Regions from separate parts of the Vibrio sp. Vf1514 genome, predicted to be linked through region 1. Evidence: predicted binding sites of a transcription regulator. Region 1 holds the regulator's gene; the other holds the start of a gene.
What was found. Region 1 encodes CRP, which controls carbon source genes, mostly activating them, when cyclic AMP is high. Its sites were predicted from a motif close to TGTGANNNNNNTCACA; they were not measured.
Positions count from the first base shown of each region.

Region 2: the regulator CRP is predicted to act here: its motif matches at 2,622-2,637, upstream of recB (exodeoxyribonuclease V subunit beta).

Region 1 is NZ_CP197267.1:2,861,475-2,874,737, forward strand. It holds gene ACS18Q_RS13305 (ABC transporter ATP-binding protein) at 1-1,269, shown strand, start outside; gene ACS18Q_RS13310 (TIGR02444 family protein) at 1,266-1,739, shown strand; gene ACS18Q_RS13315 (hydrolase) at 1,867-2,844, shown strand; gene ACS18Q_RS13320 (YheU family protein) at 2,933-3,142, shown strand; gene ACS18Q_RS13325 (phosphoribulokinase) at 3,237-4,106, shown strand; gene crp (cAMP-activated global transcriptional regulator CRP) at 4,349-4,981, shown strand; gene ACS18Q_RS13335 (DUF1338 domain-containing protein) at 5,064-5,858, opposite strand; gene astD (succinylglutamate-semialdehyde dehydrogenase) at 6,044-7,501, opposite strand; gene astA (arginine N-succinyltransferase) at 7,535-8,554, opposite strand; gene ACS18Q_RS13350 (aspartate aminotransferase family protein) at 8,654-9,865, opposite strand; gene ACS18Q_RS13355 (aminodeoxychorismate/anthranilate synthase component II) at 10,297-10,875, opposite strand; gene ACS18Q_RS13360 (ExeM/NucH family extracellular endonuclease) at 11,152-13,263, opposite strand, start outside.
Region 2 is NZ_CP197267.1:610,510-616,338, reverse strand. It holds gene recB (exodeoxyribonuclease V subunit beta) at 1-2,524, opposite strand, end outside; gene recC (exodeoxyribonuclease V subunit gamma) at 2,804-5,829, opposite strand, start outside.

The DNA of each region.
Region 1 (13,263 bases):
ATCGAGAACGAAAAACTCAACGAATACACCGGCAACTACTCATCGTTTGAAACCCAACGCGCGCAGAAGATGCTGCAACAGCAAGCCATGTTCCAGAAGCAACAAAAGCAGATGTCGCACATGCAAAGCTACATCGACCGCTTCCGTTACAAAGCGTCCAAAGCCCGCCAAGCGCAGAGCCGCATCAAAGCCCTGGAACGCATGGAGAAAGTGCTGCCAGCGCAGTTTGATAACCCCTTCAGCTTTGAGTTTCGTGAGCCATCGGCACTGCCGAACCCCATTTTGATGATGGATGATGTCAGCGCAGGCTACGGCGAGCGCCTGATTCTAGAAAAAATTCGCCTCAATCTGGTACCGGGCAGCCGCATCGGTTTGCTGGGTCGAAACGGCGCGGGTAAATCCACGCTGATCAAACTGCTGTCCGGTGAACTGAAACAGCAAGGCGGCGATTTCACCTATTCGCAAGGCGTAAAAATTGGTTACTTTGCCCAGCATCAGTTGGAAACGCTGCATCCGGAAGAGACGCCGCTGCAACACATGATGCAGATTGCGCCTGACAAAAACGAACTCGAACTGCGTAACTATCTGGGCAGTTTTGGCTTCCACGGCGACAAAGCACTGGATAAAGTCGGCCCGTTTTCCGGCGGCGAAAAAGCGCGTTTGGTGCTGGCGCTGCTGGTATGGCAAAAGCCGAACCTGCTCTTGCTCGACGAACCGACCAACCACTTGGATCTCGACATGCGTCAAGCGCTCACGCTTGCGCTGCAAAGCTATGAAGGCGCCATGGTGATCGTCAGTCACGACCGCTATCTGCTGCGCGCGACCACCGATGATCTTTACCTCGTGCACGATCACCAAGTGGCACCATTTGATGGTGACCTAACCGATTACTACAAGTGGCTGACCGATCAGCAAAAAGCGCAGCGCAAAGAGACGCAAGCGCAAGCCCCGGCCAAAGACAACACCAACAGCGCTGCGGCGAAGAAAGAGCAAAAACGCCGTGAAGCCGATTTTCGTAAGCAGACTGCGCCAATTCGCAAAAAGCTGACACAGTTGGAAACGAAAATGGATAAGTTGAACGCCATGATCGCTGAAGCGGAGGAACAATTGTCCGATGCCTCACTGTATGACACAGAAAATAAAGCTAAACTTACACAAGTACTCGCCACGCAGGCCAACGCCAAGTCCGAACTCGAAACCATTGAAATGGACTGGATGGCAGAGCAGGAAGTCTTGGAAGAGATGGAACAGGAGTTCAACAGTCAATGAGCCACGAGCACGTCAGAATCCCCCTCACGTTGGAACGACTATGGCAATTCAGTTTGCAGTATTACAGCGTGCGCGAGGTGAAAGAGGCGTGCTTAAGCTTGCAAAACAACTTCAACGGCAACGTCAACTTGCTGCTCCTGCTCAAATATCTCGACGAGCAGCAAGTCACGCCGATCGAAAACGAATGGCAGCAGGTGATCGACTGCCTCAGTCGCTCAGAAACCCTGCTGCACAGTTACCGCGAGATGCGTCGTAAGATGAAAACCCATCTGCCCGATACGCTCTACCGCGAAGCGCTGCAATTTGAACTGCAACTCGAAAAGCAGCAGCAAGCGGATTTGGTCGACTGCATCAACCACCTCACCTTAGAAAATAGCCACGGCGAAGCGCTCACACTACGCTACTGCCGCCAACTGGGCGCAGAGCATCTGGCGGCCGTATTTATGAAGCCCGTGCCACCCAGCTATTAATCTCGTCATCGGCTATCCCTCTCATTTGGGGCAGCGCTTCACAAAATGTCACCGCCACTCGCCGAATCGACTCATCTGAGGTAACTTGGGTATATACTCATTCAATCATTCGGTATTGGTTTGAATTATGACCCAGTTTGTGGCCGCAACCGGCTTGAAAAACCCGCATTTGCAAACGCTGTTTCCGCGTTTCATTCGAAAAAAAGCGCTGTTTGAACCGGTGTGGCAAACCCTCGATACGCCGGACGGCGACTTTCTCGATCTCGCTTGGAGTGAAGACCCGCACCACGCCGATGCGCAAAATAAGCCGCTGTTTGTGCTATTTCACGGCTTGGAAGGCTGTTTCTACAGCCCGTATGCCAATGGCTTGATGCACGCGTTTGCTCGCGACGGCTGGCTATCAGTGATGATGCATTTTCGCGGCTGCAGCGGCAAACCCAACCATTTGGCGCGCGCGTACCATTCCGGTGAAGTGCAAGATGCGCGTTTTGTCTTGGAAACCTTGCGCGAGCAATTTCCTTCGCAACCCATGATTGCGGTCGGCATTTCGCTCGGCGGCAATATGCTGGTCAACTATCTGGCCGAGTTCAACCACGATCCCATCGTTAGTGCCGCAACCGTGGTCTCTGCGCCGCTGGATCTCGCCGCCTGTTCGGAGCGTATCGAACACGGGTTTTCCAAACTCTATCGCACCTATTTGCTCTCGTCGCTCAAACAAAATGCGCTGCGCAAACATCAGTTGCTGAAAGGTGAATTGGGGCTGTCGTATCACAACATCAAACGCGTCACGCGCTTGCAAGAGTTTGATGATCTGATCACCGCGCCCCTGCACGGATTCAAAGACGCGCAGGATTACTATCAGCGCTGCTCAGGCATCCACAAACTCAAAGACATTCGCGTGCCCACGCAAATCATCCACGCCAAAGACGATCCATTTATGACCGATGCCGTGATCCCCAAATTTGTCCTGCCGGAAAACATCGATTATCGCTTGTTTGATCAAGGCGGCCATGTGGGCTTCCTTAGTGGCTCGCTACTCAAACCGACCTTCTGGCTCGAACAATCCCTGCCCGCTTACTACGCAAGCCTGCGCGACAGCATCTGATCTGCACTGACTCGCTTGGCACTGACGCCTTCCCTCGAAGGCGTTATACTTGGGCATTCAACCACGAACATAAAAGCAAGAGGTATTTATGATCGTTCCGTGGCAGCAAATCGCGCCGGATACACTCGACAGTCTGATTCGTGAATTCGTGTTACGCGAAGGCACCGATTACGGCGAAGTCGAGATTTCGCTGCAAGAAAAAGTCGATCAAGTGAAGGCACAATTGCAGTCTGGCGAGGCCGTGATCGTCTATTCAGAATTACATGAAACCGTTGATATCAAAGTCAATCAACGCTAACGGATGACGACAGTCATCTTTTCCGTGCTATAGTGATTCGACTTGGGCTGTGTTGAAACAGCCCGATTTTATGGACTCAGAGACAAGGTTTGTCATGTCAGCGAAACACCCTATTATCGCCGTCACCGGTTCGTCGGGCGCCGGCACAACCACGACCTCAGAAGCATTTCGCAAGATGTTCAATATGATGGACATCAAACCCGCGTGGGTGGAAGGCGATAGCTTTCACCGCTTTACTCGCCCAGAGATGGACGTCGAGATTCGCAAAGCGCGCGAGCAAGGTCGTCACATCAGCTATTTTGGGCCGCAAGCCAACGACTTTACCGCGCTGGAAGACTTCTTCCGTCAGTTTGGGAAATCAGGCACCGGTCAGGTCAGACGCTATCTTCACTCCTTTGACGAAGCCGTGCCGTACAATCAGATGCCGGGCACCTTTACGCCTTGGCAGCAATTGCCAGAAAACTCCGATGTGCTGTTTTACGAAGGGCTGCACGGCGGGGTGGTCGATGGCGAAGTCAACGTCGCACAACACGTCGATTTTCTGATTGGCATGGTGCCGATTGTGAACTTGGAATGGATTCAAAAATACGTGCGTGACACGCGCGATCGCGGCCATTCTCGAGAAGCGGTGATGGATTCGATCGTGCGCTCGATGGACGATTACCTCAATTACATCACGCCGCAATTCTCCCGCACCCACATCAACTTTCAGCGCGTCCCCACCGTCGATACTTCCAACCCGCTCAATGCGAAAGGCATTCCCAGTTTGGATGAAAGCTTTGTCGTCATTCGCCTGCGCGGCATTAAAAACGTCGACTACCCCTACTTGCTGGCGATGATTGATGGCTCGTTCATGTCGCGCCACAACACCATTGTGGTACCGGGGGGGAAAATGGGCTTTGCCATGGAGCTGATCGTCAGACCGCTCCTGCAACAGCTGATAGAGTCAGGGAAAATTGGCTAATCATACCGTCACTGTGTCGATTACTTTTCATACCGTGATCATGTGCACAATTTTGCGTAGTTTATCCGTCCCCCGACACGATTAAAATCAAGAAATCGTTTGGGAAAAAGGATACTATTCCATACCGAAACACAAGATAACTTGCAGCAACAAGAAAGTCCTCTTATTCTAGAGAATCCAAAATAAGGCTTCGCTAAAATATGGATAGCAGCAAGCGTACCCTGCAGAGGAAGTGAGATATTATGGTTCTAGGTAAACCTCAAACCGACCCAACACTAGAGTGGTTTCTTTCACATTGTCACATTCATAAGTACCCTTCAAAAAGCACGCTGATTCACGCGGGCGAGAAAGCAGAAACGTTGTACTACATCGTCAAAGGTTCTGTAGCGGTACTGATCAAAGATGAAGAAGGTAAGGAGATGATTCTGTCTTACCTCAACCAAGGTGACTTCATCGGTGAGCTTGGCTTGTTTGAAGAAGGTCAGGAGCGTACTGCCTGGGTTCGTGCAAAATCTCCTTGTGAAGTAGCGGAAATTTCATTTAAGAAATTCCGTCAGCTGATTCAGGTTAACCCGGACATCCTGATGCGCCTGTCTGGTCAGATGGCTCGCCGTCTGCAAGTGACCAGCCAAAAAGTGGGTGACTTGGCGTTCTTAGACGTAACCGGTCGTATTGCACAGACCCTACTGAACTTGGCGAAACAACCCGACGCGATGACTCACCCAGACGGCATGCAGATTAAGATCACTCGTCAAGAGATCGGTCAAATCGTTGGCTGTTCACGTGAAACCGTGGGCCGCATCCTGAAGATGCTGGAAGAGCAGAACTTGATTTCTGCACACGGTAAAACCATCGTGGTGTACGGCACTCGTTAATCGACGTCGCAACAGCATTACACAGAAAAGCCACCTTCGCGGTGGCTTTTTATTTGTGTCGATTACGGTCAACGTGCCGTGGTTATTTGCTGTCGGTGCTTTCAAAAATCTTATCGGCTGATGCCGCGACAAACCCGGTGTAGAGTTCACCGTTGGCCATGGGGTAACGCTTGGCAAACTCATAAAAGCCCCCCGGAATGATCTCGCTGCCTTCAAGGAAACTCACTGGCACTTTATCCGCCATGGTCGATGACTGCTCCAGCAGCACGTCGGGTGAGCCCTTCACTTCGCCGCCAGATTCATTGATGGTGAAGCCTGCGCTGCGTAGGTGATCGTTCACCTGTTTCACTTCATCCAGCGTCTTCAACTGATTCACGCTCACGGTAAAGTGGTTAGCACCGTAACCATGTGCTGCCAACCAAGCCGCGTATTCGCTCTCTTTCGCCAGTTGCAGATAATCAGCGTAACTCAGATCCCACAAGCGGCCACCGTAGAGGAATGCCGCGTGCTGAAGTTGCGTCACATCCACTTGCGCCGCCAACTTCGCCACAATCGATTGCAGCTCAAGCGAGCACGCTTCCACTTTCAGTTCACTGATGAAGACTTTCGGTTGCAGCGGGTCTGGATGCTCAAAATGTTTTGCCACCAGCTTTTTGCTTTCAAACACGTAATCACCGCACGGCGTGTAGCCCAATGCCAGAAACGGTTTAGCCAGTGTTTCCAGCCCCAACGGCGCGATATTAAAGGTGCGCAGGGCGATGTGGTCGTTGATCAACACTTCGTCTTCCTGAAGCAGTTGATGCACCTTGTCGGCCGACGGACAAAGGCGTCGAATGTAGTCATTCCATAGGGATTCAAAAAGAACTGCTGGCGTCATAACGCCTCCTTGTCTGCGCTGCTCTGCAAGCAACCTGGGTGATTGGATTCTATTGCCCAAGTGACTACTCACGACTTGGGGCGACGATACCGATTTATTGTTGTTCTGGTAAAAAGTGGCTACCCGATCCGAAGCCCGAGAAGGACCGGGTAGCCTTCAGCCTGTGACGTAAGCTAAATCATCAATTACAGTTCGATACCCGGGCTCAACGTGGCTGGCAATTCAGTGGCCGAACCTTCCATCGACGCCATCGGATACGCGCAGTAGTCCGCCGCGTAGAACGCGCTTGGACGCAGGTTGCCCGACGCGCCCGGGCCACCAAATGGCGCATCGCCACTTGCGCCTGTCAGCTGACGGTTGCGGTTCACAATGCCAGCGCGAATGTGGTCCACAAAGTATTCCCACTCGCGGTCATCAGTGGTGACCAGACCCGCCGACAGACCAAACTGGGTGTCATTGGCCAATTCAACCGCCTCGGCCAGCGTTTCGTAACGCACCACTTGTAGCAGCGGGCCAAAGTATTCGTCATCTGGTAGCTCGGCAATCGGCGTGACATCGATGATGCCCGGCGTGACAAACGCCGCTTGCAGACCGCGCGCTTCCAACAAAATTTCACCGCCCAGCGACTGTAAGTTTGCCTGCGCATTGAGAATCACGTCTGCGGCCGCTTTGGAGATTTGTGGCCCCATAAACGGTGCAGGCTCTGCAAAAGGTTGGTCGATGCGCAGCTTCTGAGTGGCTTCCACCAGACGTGTGATCAGCGTATCGCCCTTGTCGCCATGCGGCACGTACAAGCGGCGTGCACAGGTACAGCGTTGACCGGCGCTGATAAACGCCGATTGAATGATGGTGTACACGGTGGCATCCAAATCACCATATTGATCGGAGATCACCATCGGGTTGTTGCCGCCCATTTCCAGTGCCAGCATCTTACCGGGTTGTCCTGCGAACTGACGGTGCAGCAGATGCCCCGTATTGGCGCTGCCGGTAAATAGCAAACCATCAATGCCTTTTGACTGCGCGAGTGCAATGCCGGTCTCTTTGCCACCTTGCACCAAGTTCAGCACGCCTTTCGGCAAGCCCGCTTCTTCCCATAGTTTCATCGCCACTTCCCCCGTCCACGGGGTTTGTTCCGATGGTTTGAAGACCACAGTGTTGCCTGCCAGCAGCGCAGGTACGATGTGACCGTTTGGCAGGTGGCCCGGGAAATTGTACGGCCCAAAGACCGCCATCACGCCCAGCGGACGATGACGCAGCACAATCTGGTTGCCTGCCGCTTCACGCACGCTTTCACCGGTACGGTCGTGGTAGGCTCGAATCGAGATGGCAATCTTGCCAGCCATGGCGGCGGCTTCGGTGCGCGTTTCCCAAATCGGTTTGCCAGTTTCTTTGGCAATCACTTCCGCAATGGCTTCGGCGTTGGCTTTAACCTTTTCAGCAAACGCCAGCACCACTTTTTCGCGTGCCGCGAATGGCAGTTTCTTCCACGCAACAAACGCAGTGCGCGCGGCTTTCACGGCATCTTCAACCTGAGCGGGCGTGGCACTGTCGCCCTGCCAGACGATTTCGTTGTTGTATGGGCTTAAAGAGGTGAGGTGTTCCCCCTGACCAGCCACCCATTGACCGGCAATCCACTGAGTCATTGTCTTGTCCTTCAATTCGTTACTGTGCGCTGATTATTGCGCTAGGATGCGCAGGAAGTCGCCTTGGTCGACTTGCAGCGCGGCTGCCACGTTCGGCGCAATAATCACGGTTCCCCGCTCACGGTTATAGGCTGCTTTCGCCGCCGTCGCGCGGAAATGTTCAAATGAGGTATTACACATCAGGAAATCCTGCGAGCTGGAATGCTCGGCGATCTCCACCTTGGCACGCACCGAGTCGCGCACCGATTCAATATTGCGCAGGTCGCATTCCACAGACGGGCCCGCATCAAAAATGTCGACGTAGTTACGACAGGTAAAGCCCTCTTTTTCCAGCAACTTCAGCGCCGGGCGGGTTTTCTCATGCACCTGACCAATCACCGCCTGCGCTTCTTTGCTCAGCAGGTTGATGTAAATCGGCAACTTTGGCATCAAGTCGGCGATAAAGCCTTTCTTGCCGATGCCGGTCAGGTAATCCGCCATGGTGAAGTCAATGGAGAAAAAGTGCTCTTGCAACCATTGCCAAAATGGTGAGTTACCATCTTCGTCCGACACACCGCGCATCTCCGCAAAAATGGTTTGCGAGAATCGATGTGGATGCTCGGCCATCATCAGAAAGCGGCATTTCGACATCAGGCGTCCGTTGAGTCCCTCGCGAAACGGCGGGCGCAAAAACAGCGTGCAGATTTCCGAACAACCGGTGTAGTTGTTTCCAAACGTCAGCAACTTAACCACATTGTTGACGCCCAGTTTTGGCGAGGCATGCACAATGGTGCTGATGTGGTATGAGTAAAACGGAATATCCCAGCCCACGGACGCTTCGATGCCGGTGGTCCCGGCGACTTCACCGCTGTCGGAATCAAAACCAACCATCAGGTAGCCTTCATCGCCCGGCTGGTTGACGTCGGGTTTGGTAAAGCTGTATTCGGAATGTTTAATGCGATTGGTTAACAGTTCTTCGTTAACCGGCAATGAGGTGAATCCATGACCCGATTCCACTGCGCAGGTGTGCAGCGCGTCGTAGTCTGAAATTGCAATAGGGCGAACAACTAGCATCAATACTCCCTCCAGATGCAAACAGGTCTAAATGCTTCGACCTGGTAACGCCGCCATACCGCCCCCATCCGATGGGTTTGGTATGGCGCACGGGCTCGCTTAAACTAGGGTCGCAATGGCTTTATCTAGTCGTGCGAAACCTTCTTCGATTTCTTCTTTGGTGATGATCAAGGATGGGGTCATACGAACCACGTTCGCACCAGCCACCAGTAGCATCAGCCCTTGTTTACCACAGGCAACCAACACATCACGCGCGCGGCCTTGCCACTCGTCGTTCAGCGCCGCACCTAACAGCAGGCCTTTGCCACGAATTTCTTCAAACAGGTTGTACTTGGCATTGATTTTCGCCAAACCTTCACGGAACAGCGCTTCACGCTCTTTGACGCCCGCCAATGTTTCTGGCTTGCTCACCACATCCACGACAGCTTCTGCGACCGCACAAGCCAGCGGGTTACCGCCGTAAGTCGAACCATGCACGCCCACTTTCATGTGCTCTGCCAGTTTCGATGTGGTCAGCATGGCGCCGATTGGGAAACCGCCGCCCAGTGATTTGGCGGTGCTCAGGATATCTGGCGTCACGCCAATGCCTTGGTAAGCGTAGAAGTGACCGGTACGACCGTTCCCGGTTTGCACTTCATCAAAAATCAGCAGCGCATTGTGTTTGTCACACAGCTCACGCACCGCCTGAACAAATTCTGGTGTTGGCGAAACAATACCGCCTTCACCTTGCAGCGGCTCCATCATCACCGCACAAGTGCGGTCAGACATATGTGCTTGCAGCGCTGCCACATCATTGTAGGGCAGATGCGTCACATCCCCCGGTTTGGGACCAAAACCGTCAGAGTAAGCCGCTTGGCCACCCACAGTCACGGTAAAGAACGTACGGCCGTGGAAACCTTGTTTGAAGGCGATGATTTCTGATTTTTCAGGGCCGTGCACATCGGCCGCGTAGCGACGTGCCAGTTTCAGTGCCGCTTCGTTCGCTTCCGCGCCTGAGTTGGCAAAGAACACTTTTTCCGCAAAGCTGACTTCCGTCAGTTTCTTTGCCAGACGCAGTGCAGGCTCGTTGGTCATCACGTTACTGAGGTGCCACAGTTTGTTGCCTTGCTCCGTCAGTGCGTTCACCATCGCAGGGTGACAATGCCCTAAACAGCTCACCGCGATGCCACCGGCAAAATCGATATACTCGTTGCCCTGCTGATCCCACACACGTGAGCCCTGTCCCTTCACCGGGATGAATTCCATCGGGTTGTAACAAGGCACCATCACCTCATCAAACAAACCGCGTTCTACTTTAGTTTCCACTGTCATTGCACATTCCTTCTCGATACCGCATGCCTAGCAGAAAGGCCGTCCTTTCACAAAACCTCGTCAATAAGATTTTGTATTGCATATCAGCTGATGCAGCATTGTATTTACAAATTATTAACTAGTTCAATAGTGATTTATTCTTTCAGCCAGTCGATTCAGCTCACAATCTTCACCACTCATGATTATTTATGCACCAAGTAAATACTTTTATGAAGCACTTTTTCATTATGGCTGAAAAAACCCTGTTAGCACCTTAGCTGAATAAGGCATAGCAAGGGATTGGCAGGATCTGCGGCGAATAAATTTTCAATGTAGAAAAAAGGAAATTTTGATGACGAAAATGTTAAGAATAGTGATCGCGATCGGAAAAATTGTACAGCCTGCCCTGCCGCATCCTCGGCGGTAGCGCACAGGAGAACAGGGATGAGAGGTTATCGACGCAGGAAATTGGCCAGCAGTTCATGACCTTGTTCGGTTTTGATCGATTCCGGGTGGAACTGCACTGCATCAATAGGCAGAGTTTTATGCTGGTAGCCCATGATCTCGTCCGGCGTGCCATCCGGTAGTTCCGTCCACGCCGTCAGCTCAAAGCAATCGGGAAGCGTGCCGTTTTTCACCACCAGCGAATGGTAACGCGTGACGGTGAGTGGGTTATTCAGCCCGGCAAACACACTGCGCCCGGTATGACGCACCGGGGAAGTTTTGCCGTGCATCACCTGACGGGCGCGCACCACTTCCCCCCCGAACACCTGTGCAATCGCCTGATGACCAAGACACACCCCCAGAATTGGCAGCCGGCCGGCAAAATGCGCAATCGCCGCCAGTGAAATGCCCGCTTCATTTGGCGTACACGGCCCCGGAGAAATCACCAGGTGACTGGGCGCCAGCGCTTCTATCTGTGCCAGCGTGATTTCATCGTTACGCACCACTTTGACCTCGGCACCCAGTTCGCAAAAATACTGATAGAGGTTGTAAGTAAAAGAGTCGTAGTTATCGATGATCAGAAGCATAACGTCGCCAGCGTGAGACAAGAATGCCTCGCATTCTACAAACCAGCGCGCCAGATTCAATCAATAAAGCGGTTTATTTTGTTTTCAGCCGAGCTGACTTGCCATCGGTGAGCGCGCACGCGTGTCGTGGGCGAGCAAATTGCGGGCGAACACATCAAGGGCGCCAACAAATCAGGGGAGCCATGCTCCCCCGTAATTGTTGCCAACGTGCCGGACTCGAATGTTCATGCTGTGGCGATACTTCGATGTATATGCCCCAAAGTATGACTCAGCACATTACGCGGATGCTCGGCGGCCAGATTGGCGACGCCACCCACCTAACCCAAGCAGCAAGGCCAGCCCTGCCAAGCTGAATGAACCGCCGTAGATATTGAGCTCAACCACGGCGGGATCATGATCAGAAGCGCGGAAATGGTCTGCATATTTCGGCAGATCGCCTTTGTATTCATCGTTGTAGTCAAACAGCGTCGATTCACCGCCGTTGATGTGCCAATCCATGGCATCGACGACACGCAGCTTCAGACTGTCGCTGACCAACAGGTGATCGAGCGCGCCCACTTCATCGTTGTATGAGTAGCTCCAGCTGTTGTCTTTGTGCGCCAGTTCCATCGCACTCAGGTAACCGAAGCCTTGCGTGATCACCGCGCCATCATCGCCAAACTGGGGTTGATCGCCAATCACGGTATTGCGCGCTGCTTGAATGACTTTGCCGTATTTCTCTGGCGTGTAGTCCGTCAGAACCAGCATCGGATCTTCCTTACCGTACGAGTTCATGTCGCCAAGAATCACTTTGTGACCGTCGATTTTCGCCAACGCTTCCCCCAGTGCCACCGCTCCGGCAACACGGAAGTTCTCACACGATCCCTGCAGATCGGCATCTGCGCCGCCCTGCCCGCCTTCACTGACTGGCGCCGCATCTTCCCAGCAGGTTGACCCTTTGGATTTCAGGTGGTTGACGGCTACGGTGATGGTCTCGTTGCCGCCTTTGACTTTAAAGGTCGGCGCCAGCGTATCACGCTGGTAGTTTTGACCATCTTCAATCACTTTGCCTTCCTCATTCAGCACTTCAGGGGCGTGCTGACTCGGCATGGGGATCACGCGGCTTTGCAGCAGTTTGACCACTTTGTCGCGATAAATTACGCCCGTGGTGATCGCGTCGCTGCCAACCGAATCTTTTTCATCGGTCTGACCATCCTGATTCGAATCCACGGCCACAAACTGGTAACGTTTTTTCTTGTCATCGATACGCTCGTTGAGCTGATCAACCAGTTGGCGAATCGCCGCCCCTTCCCCAAAACCGTTGTTCTCAATTTCCATCAAGCCGACGATGTCCGCATCCAGACGCAAAATCGCATTGACGATCTTCGCCTGCTGCATCGAGAACTCAGTCAAGTTGCTGGCACCGCGGTTATCACCGTGCTGATTCGCGTCTCCCCCATAAGGGGAATTGAAGTAGTTGAGGACGTTAAACGACGCGATACGCAAATCCCCTTCGTACATCTTCGGTTTGGCGGTACGCGGATCGTTGTGGACCAGATTGTCCTGGCTGATGGTGTTGGTCACCACCAGACGGTATTCGCCGTAGCTGTAGGTCACCACGCCTTCCACATCGAACAGCGTATCATCCACACGAATGTAGTCTTCCGTTGAGCCATCCTGATCGATATCGCTGCGGCCAAATTGCGGGTAGTAAGGGATCTGACCATCCCCCGCTTTGGCATCCGATTCGACAAACAGTCGGCGCTGAGCGTTGTCGAGGCTCTGTTGCTGAGCGGGCTCGGAGCCTGCCGGGAACAACTGGTTCGGCTGCATGTTCACACGCCCTTGGGCGAGCACCATATTGTTGCGGCGCGCATCGTAATCGTAACCAAAGGTGCGGGTGACACGCATATCCAGCGCTTTCGGCAGCGTCACCAACATGCCTTCGTAGCGTTCCATGGTTTGGGCAAAGTGCTCGTCACTGTCCAACATGGTGACCTCGTGCGCGGTCGGCGCGGCTTGTTCGGACAATTTTTCCCACTGATTGTTCTCCACTTTCAGTTGGGTCAGATTGTAGTACTCCTGCACTTTACCACGAGTACACACGACATCCCCCGGCTGAAGATCGCTCGACGACTGACCGGTCAACACAAACAGCCCTTCTGACGTCAACGGATTGTGGTCATCGTCCAACGCTTGCAGATAGAACCCTTTGGTCAGGCCGCCCGTCACCGCACTGACCACCCCTTTCACCGTGTATTCGTCGTCGGTGATGTACGGATAACCATTGATCAACGGTGATGTATCGCCCTCGCCCTGAATATCCTGAATGGCGGTAAAGGTTGGCTCGTTGCCATCCTGATCACAAGTGAACGCCTGAGGCAGCGCTGTATCAAGCGAACCCAAACC
Region 2 (5,829 bases), 930 kb from region 1:
AACGGCCGTTGCGCAGCGGCGCCACGCCAATAAAGCAGCCGTACACGGCGCGGGTCAGCGCCACATAAATCAGACGTAGATCTTCCGCCAGACGCTCTTTGTCCGCCTGTTGAATTGAGGCATCCTGACCGCTGATGTCCAGCAAGGTCTGGCCGCTGCTGGCATCGTAATACTTGCCTTCGCTCGCTTCGCGATAGCTGAGTACAAACGGTAAAAACACCAGCTCATACTCCAGACCTTTGGATTTGTGGATAGTGACGATCTGTACCAGATTACGCTCAGATTCCAAGCGCTGAATCGCTTCATCGCTGCCGCCCAGCCCTTGCTCGGCATCAGCGATCGACTGCGCCAACCAGCGTAGCAGACCATGATCGCTGTCGATCTCTTGCGTCGCTTGTTGCAGCAATTCACTCAGGTGCATGAAATCCGTCAGTTGGCGTTCGCCATCGGGCTCTTCCAGCCAACGCTCAGCAATGTGGCGCAAGCTCAGCACCGCACGCAGCATCGGCAACACGCCGCGATCGAGCCACAACTGACGATACTGTTTGAATTCGTTCAGCGCGTTTTCCCACTCATTTTCATCGTTATTGAGCGCATCCAACTGCTGCGCATTGAGCGCAAACAAGGGGGAAGCGAGCGCCGCGCGCATGGCGCGATCGTTGTCCGGGGTCAGCACCGCTTGCAGCAGACGCTGCATATCCGGCGCAATCGTGCTGGTAAACACGCTGTCGCGGTTCGAGAGATACACGCTGGCAATGCCTTGCTGAGCCAACGCATCTTTGATCAGGCGCCCTTCATTTCCGGTGCGCACCAGCACTGCGATGTCACCCGCCTGAATGCTGTCGCCCGCTTGAATACTGTCGCTGGCTTGAATAGCTCCGCCGTGACGAAACTGCGCCTGCCCTTGCTGCGCCGCCGTCAGAATGGTTTGAATCTGGCTTGCGGTCGCCGCCGCCATGGTGTCGAGATACGCGCCTTTGGTCACCGGCGCGTCAGCTGCCATTGACCAGTAGGTCAGCGCAGGTTGCACCTCTCCGTTCAGCAGCCAAGCACGGCCACCCGCTTTCGGGCTAGCGCTGACCGGCAAAAACGGAATGTCGTTGTCGTATATAAACGGGCTGTCTGGCAGGGTAAATACCTGATTCACCGCCGCCACCATGTCGGCGCTGGAGCGCCAGTTGGTGCCAAGCGTGTAGTGCGCGCTCACCTGATTGCGCGCCTTAATATAGGTAAAAATGTCCGCGCCACGAAAGCCGTAAATCGCCTGTTTCGGGTCGCCGATCATAAACAGACCGCACTGCGGATGCGGCAGATAAATGCGGCTAAAAATGCTGTATTGCAGCGGGTCGGTATCTTGGAATTCGTCGATCATCGCCACCGGATAGAGCGTGCGAATGCGCGCCGCCAGTGTGCCTTCGTCGTCACCATCCAGCGATGCGGATAGTTGAGTCAGCAGGTCATCGAACGACAGCCACTGCTTGCTGGCTTTGGCTTTCGCCAGCAGCGTGCGACAGTGCGTGATCGCGTGCGCCAGCAGCGGCGCTTCCAAGCTGACCGGCTCCGCCAAAAACGCCTGCACGGCCTCAAACACGGCATGACGCGGCGCATCGCCCGATGGCGTTTTCTCTACCAGCACATCCTGAGCAAAACGCACCAGCTTGTCCGACACCTCGTAACCATGGGTTGGCTGCGCCGCCCAGTCCGACACCGCGGCGATCCACTCCGGCAATGATTTCTTGGTGTAGCTGCGCTTGTTAATGCCGGAATTGGCGATGCAATCGTGAATGTCATCAGCCGTCGCCAGCCACGCCGCTTTCATCGCCTCAATGCGAGTCAGGTTGTGTTGATGCAGCGCTGCGAGGTCGCCCTCCATCACCGGCGTTGTCAGCGACAGCGGCGCACCCGTCAGATAGCCGCCGATTTTTTCCAGCAGCGCCGCCGGCGATGCCCACAAGCGGCGCACTTCCGCAGCCAGATTGAGCGGCAACGGATAAAACTGACGGCGCCAGTAATCGGCCACCACTTGCGCTTTCAGATGGCTTTCATCGGTGACAAATTCGTTGTTGAAACGGCTGCCGGACTCAAATGCGTTTTGCGTCAGCATGCGCTGGCAAAAACCGTGAATGGTGTAGACCGCCGCTTCATCCATTTGGCGCTCCGCGTTGAGCAAGAGCCGTGTCGCCAGTGGGTGATCGGCAAATTCCGCCAGCAGCGGCTGAATCACCGGATCATCACTTTGCCCGCGGCTGAACGCCAGACGCGCATCGTGAATGCGGGCGCGAATTCGGTCTCGCAACTCAGCGGTCGCCGCTTCGGTAAAGGTCACCACCAGAATCTGATCGACCGTCAACGCGCTGGCGTGACGGGTGTGTTCACTCCCGTGGCCAAGCAGCAAACGTAGATACAATCCGGCGATGGTAAAGGTTTTACCCGTACCCGCCGACGCTTCAATCAGACGCGCGCCGTGCAGCGGAAACGTCATCGTTTCCAGTGGCGTCGCAGTGATGTTGGCAGTGACACTCATATTTCCAGTTGCCTTTGGGTCATTATTCGAAAATTTATGTGATCCGAATTAAATAATTCTATGAATCTGTGCAAAAACTTGCCCAGACAGGAGGTTATGGGATCGGACTCACAGCGCGCACCATATTGGATCATTACACTGCACCCCATTGAAGCAAGCCCCGCTTGCCATCTACCGAATCATGGTCCCTCTGACCTGTGGCCGTACAGCGAACGCCCTACACCAATAATGATTTTCTGGCGGCCACTCTACTCTCTTCCCGATATTCGATGCTTCCCATCATGCCTGACTGGCCTTCTCGATTGAGATGTGGTCGGCGTAATCACGCAACTGTAAACGCGGTGCCTGCAAGACCAAACTCGCCAACACACGCACCTGATGCGCCAGTTCGTCCGTCCATTGCGGCCACAAACGCGCGATGTAATGGTTATTGCCTTCGCCGCTGGTCATGAAACCGTCATTAAATGTCTCGGCCATCTTCTTGAGCGATTTTTCTTCATCGTCGCCCCATTGCCCGCGGCTAAATCCGGCTTCAATACTGGCCAATGCTGTTTTCGGGAAATAAGCCAGCGGCGCAGTCATGCCTTGGTAATAAAGGCGCGCCAATTCGTTCAGTTGCGCGAGTGCCAGCGCTGCGCTCTCACTGGCGTTGCCGTTCAATGGCGGCAGCACCTGATGCACCACGCCGTCTTTGCGATCGTAGCCAATCACATGCGTGATCAAGTTAGCGCCCGATGCCGCTGCCGCCAGATGGTCGATCCACGCCGCCAGCATATCTTCCGAGCGAATCGCACCGCTGCGATAGCGCACCAGCCCCGATTGATAGCGCCGTGTCAGCCAGCCACTTAAATGCACCGGGCGTGACTGTCCGAGCGCCGTGAGGGTCAGGTTGACATCGAGATCATCGAGCGGCGCCTGACAGAGAAACTGGACTTTTTCGACCAGCTCTTCGGCTTGCACACGGTTGGTTTCAAATTCCAACTCACCAAATGCGCCGACCGGCAGCTTGCCTTGCGCACGCTGCTGCTTATTGAATTGCGCCAACACTTCGTCACGTGCCTGCGCCGAGGGTGCGTTGAGCAAGCCGTCCAACAGCGCGTCACGCAGCTGATAGCTGGCAAGGCCACCGAGCGCGAACGGCTCATCGTCTTCCATCACCGGCAAAGGCGGCTCAAACACCACTTTCAGGCGGCGATTGAAGAAATATTGCACCGGTAAGCGCCAAAAACGTTGCAGCTCAACCAGATCCAATTCCAACGGATAAACCGCATCGAGCAGATAATCATCCAACGCGCGGTGGAACGTGCCACTCGGAGTGCCTTGGCGCAGCGCAGCAGGCAGCCACTCTTTGGCATAGCTGCCGACATCGGTCAAAAACGCTTGTGGACTGAAGGGCACCATGGCGTGAGTGAACTGCAACTGCTTAATCAGGCGCGCGCCAGAGTCATCACTCGGCAGCGCTTCATCGCCGGCCAAGCAATAGTTCTGCTGGCAATATTCCAGCAATTCAGTCACCAACACCGACGGCACGCGCTCCGTGTTATCCTGAATCGAGCGGCCCACGTAGCTGATATACAAGGTATGCTGCGCGGAAAGCATCGCTTCGAGGAACAGATAACGGTCGTCATCGCGGCGCGAGCGATCGCCCGGACGCGTGCGGCCGTTCATTAAATCAAACCCTTCCGGCGGCATGGAACGCGGGTAAACCCCATCATTCATCCCCAACAGGCAGACGACGTTAAACGGAATCGAACGCATCGGCATCAGGGTACAGAAGTTGACCTGACCAGCGAGAAAACGCTGGCTGACGCGCGTTCCAGACAGCTTGTCATGCAGGTACTGCCCCATGATGGCGGGCGATATCGCGTCGGCGTATCCGGCGTCAGCAAGCTGCTCTTTAAGCGCCGCAAGCGTGTCGCGAATCGATTTGAGTGCCATCTCACCATCCAGATCGACGCTGAAACAGTCATCAAGCAGCGACGACAGTAGCTCACGCCACGCCTCAATGGGCTGCGTTTGCGCCAGTCGCTGACGGTAATCGCTGATGGTGTCGATGAAATGCGCCAGTTTGCCAGCGAGTTCCGCGCTCATGCCCTGCACTTCGTTGTACGGTGCCATGGCGTGACCGCCCGCTTCAAACAAGCCAACCGATGACGGCATCGCATAGCCCAGCAACATGCGGGCGATGCCGAACTGCCATGTGTTCTGATGGGTCTGCGGCAGCTCAAACTCTTGCGCGGTCGCGTCGTTGAGCCCCCAGCGAATGCCCGACTCTTCGACCCAGCGTTTGGCGGTGTCAAATTCGCTCGCATCAAGCGCAAAGCGCGCCATCATCGCTGGCGTTTCCAGAAGTTCCAGTAATTCCGACGCCAGACAGCGCGATTGTGGTAAAGCAACCAACTGCATAAACGCATTGAGAATCGGACTTTCCTGATCAGCGGTGCGGTCGGAAATCGAATACGGGATAAAACGTTCCCCCGGCGCGTTACCAAACACCGCCTGAATATAAGGGCTGTAGGCGTTGATGTCGGCCACCATCACAATGATGTCGCGCGGTTTGAGTTCCGGATCGCGGTCAAACATCGCCAGCAATTCGTCATGCAGTACTTCCACTTCCCGCATCGGGCTATGGCAGGCATGCAGCGTCAGTGAGCGATCGCCGTGAGGCAGTGCGGGTTTGTGCGCGCTGCTGTCCAGCAACGTGTCGTCTTGATGTTCTTCGAGATGCAGAATGTCGGCCTGCAACTGATGCAGCAGCGAATCCCGCGGCACATCAATAAACAGTTCATGCTCTTCGTTGTCGCTTTGCGCCAGCAAATAGAGATTATCGCGCCCGAGTTTGCCCATCGAGGCCAACAAGCTGTTACCGACGGCTTGCGCGGTGTGCAGCTCATCGCCCGCGTAATCGTCCAGCTCACCTTTCAGTGGCGACACTTCCCCCGCCACCGTGAAGGTGTGTGTCTCCGCGTTGGGATGGAGGACCAGTTGTTTGCGGCGCTGACTTTCCACCCGCGCCAGATATTTACGGTCGCGAATATCGCCCCAGTAATGCTGACATGGGTTGGTAAACATCAAATGCACGTCAATGTGTTCGCCGAGCGCTTTGAGGGCGTCCATGTAACGAGGAGGCAACGACGAGATGCCAAAGATAAACAGGCGTTTTGGCAGCGCTGCACGCAGCGCCTCATCGTGTGTCAGATCGATGTGCGCTAAGGCGTCGATGAAGCTTTGGTAGAGGTTGGCACGGTGATAATGCGATTGGCCTTGCGCCAGCGTGTAATCGTAGAGGGCTTTCCACAACACCG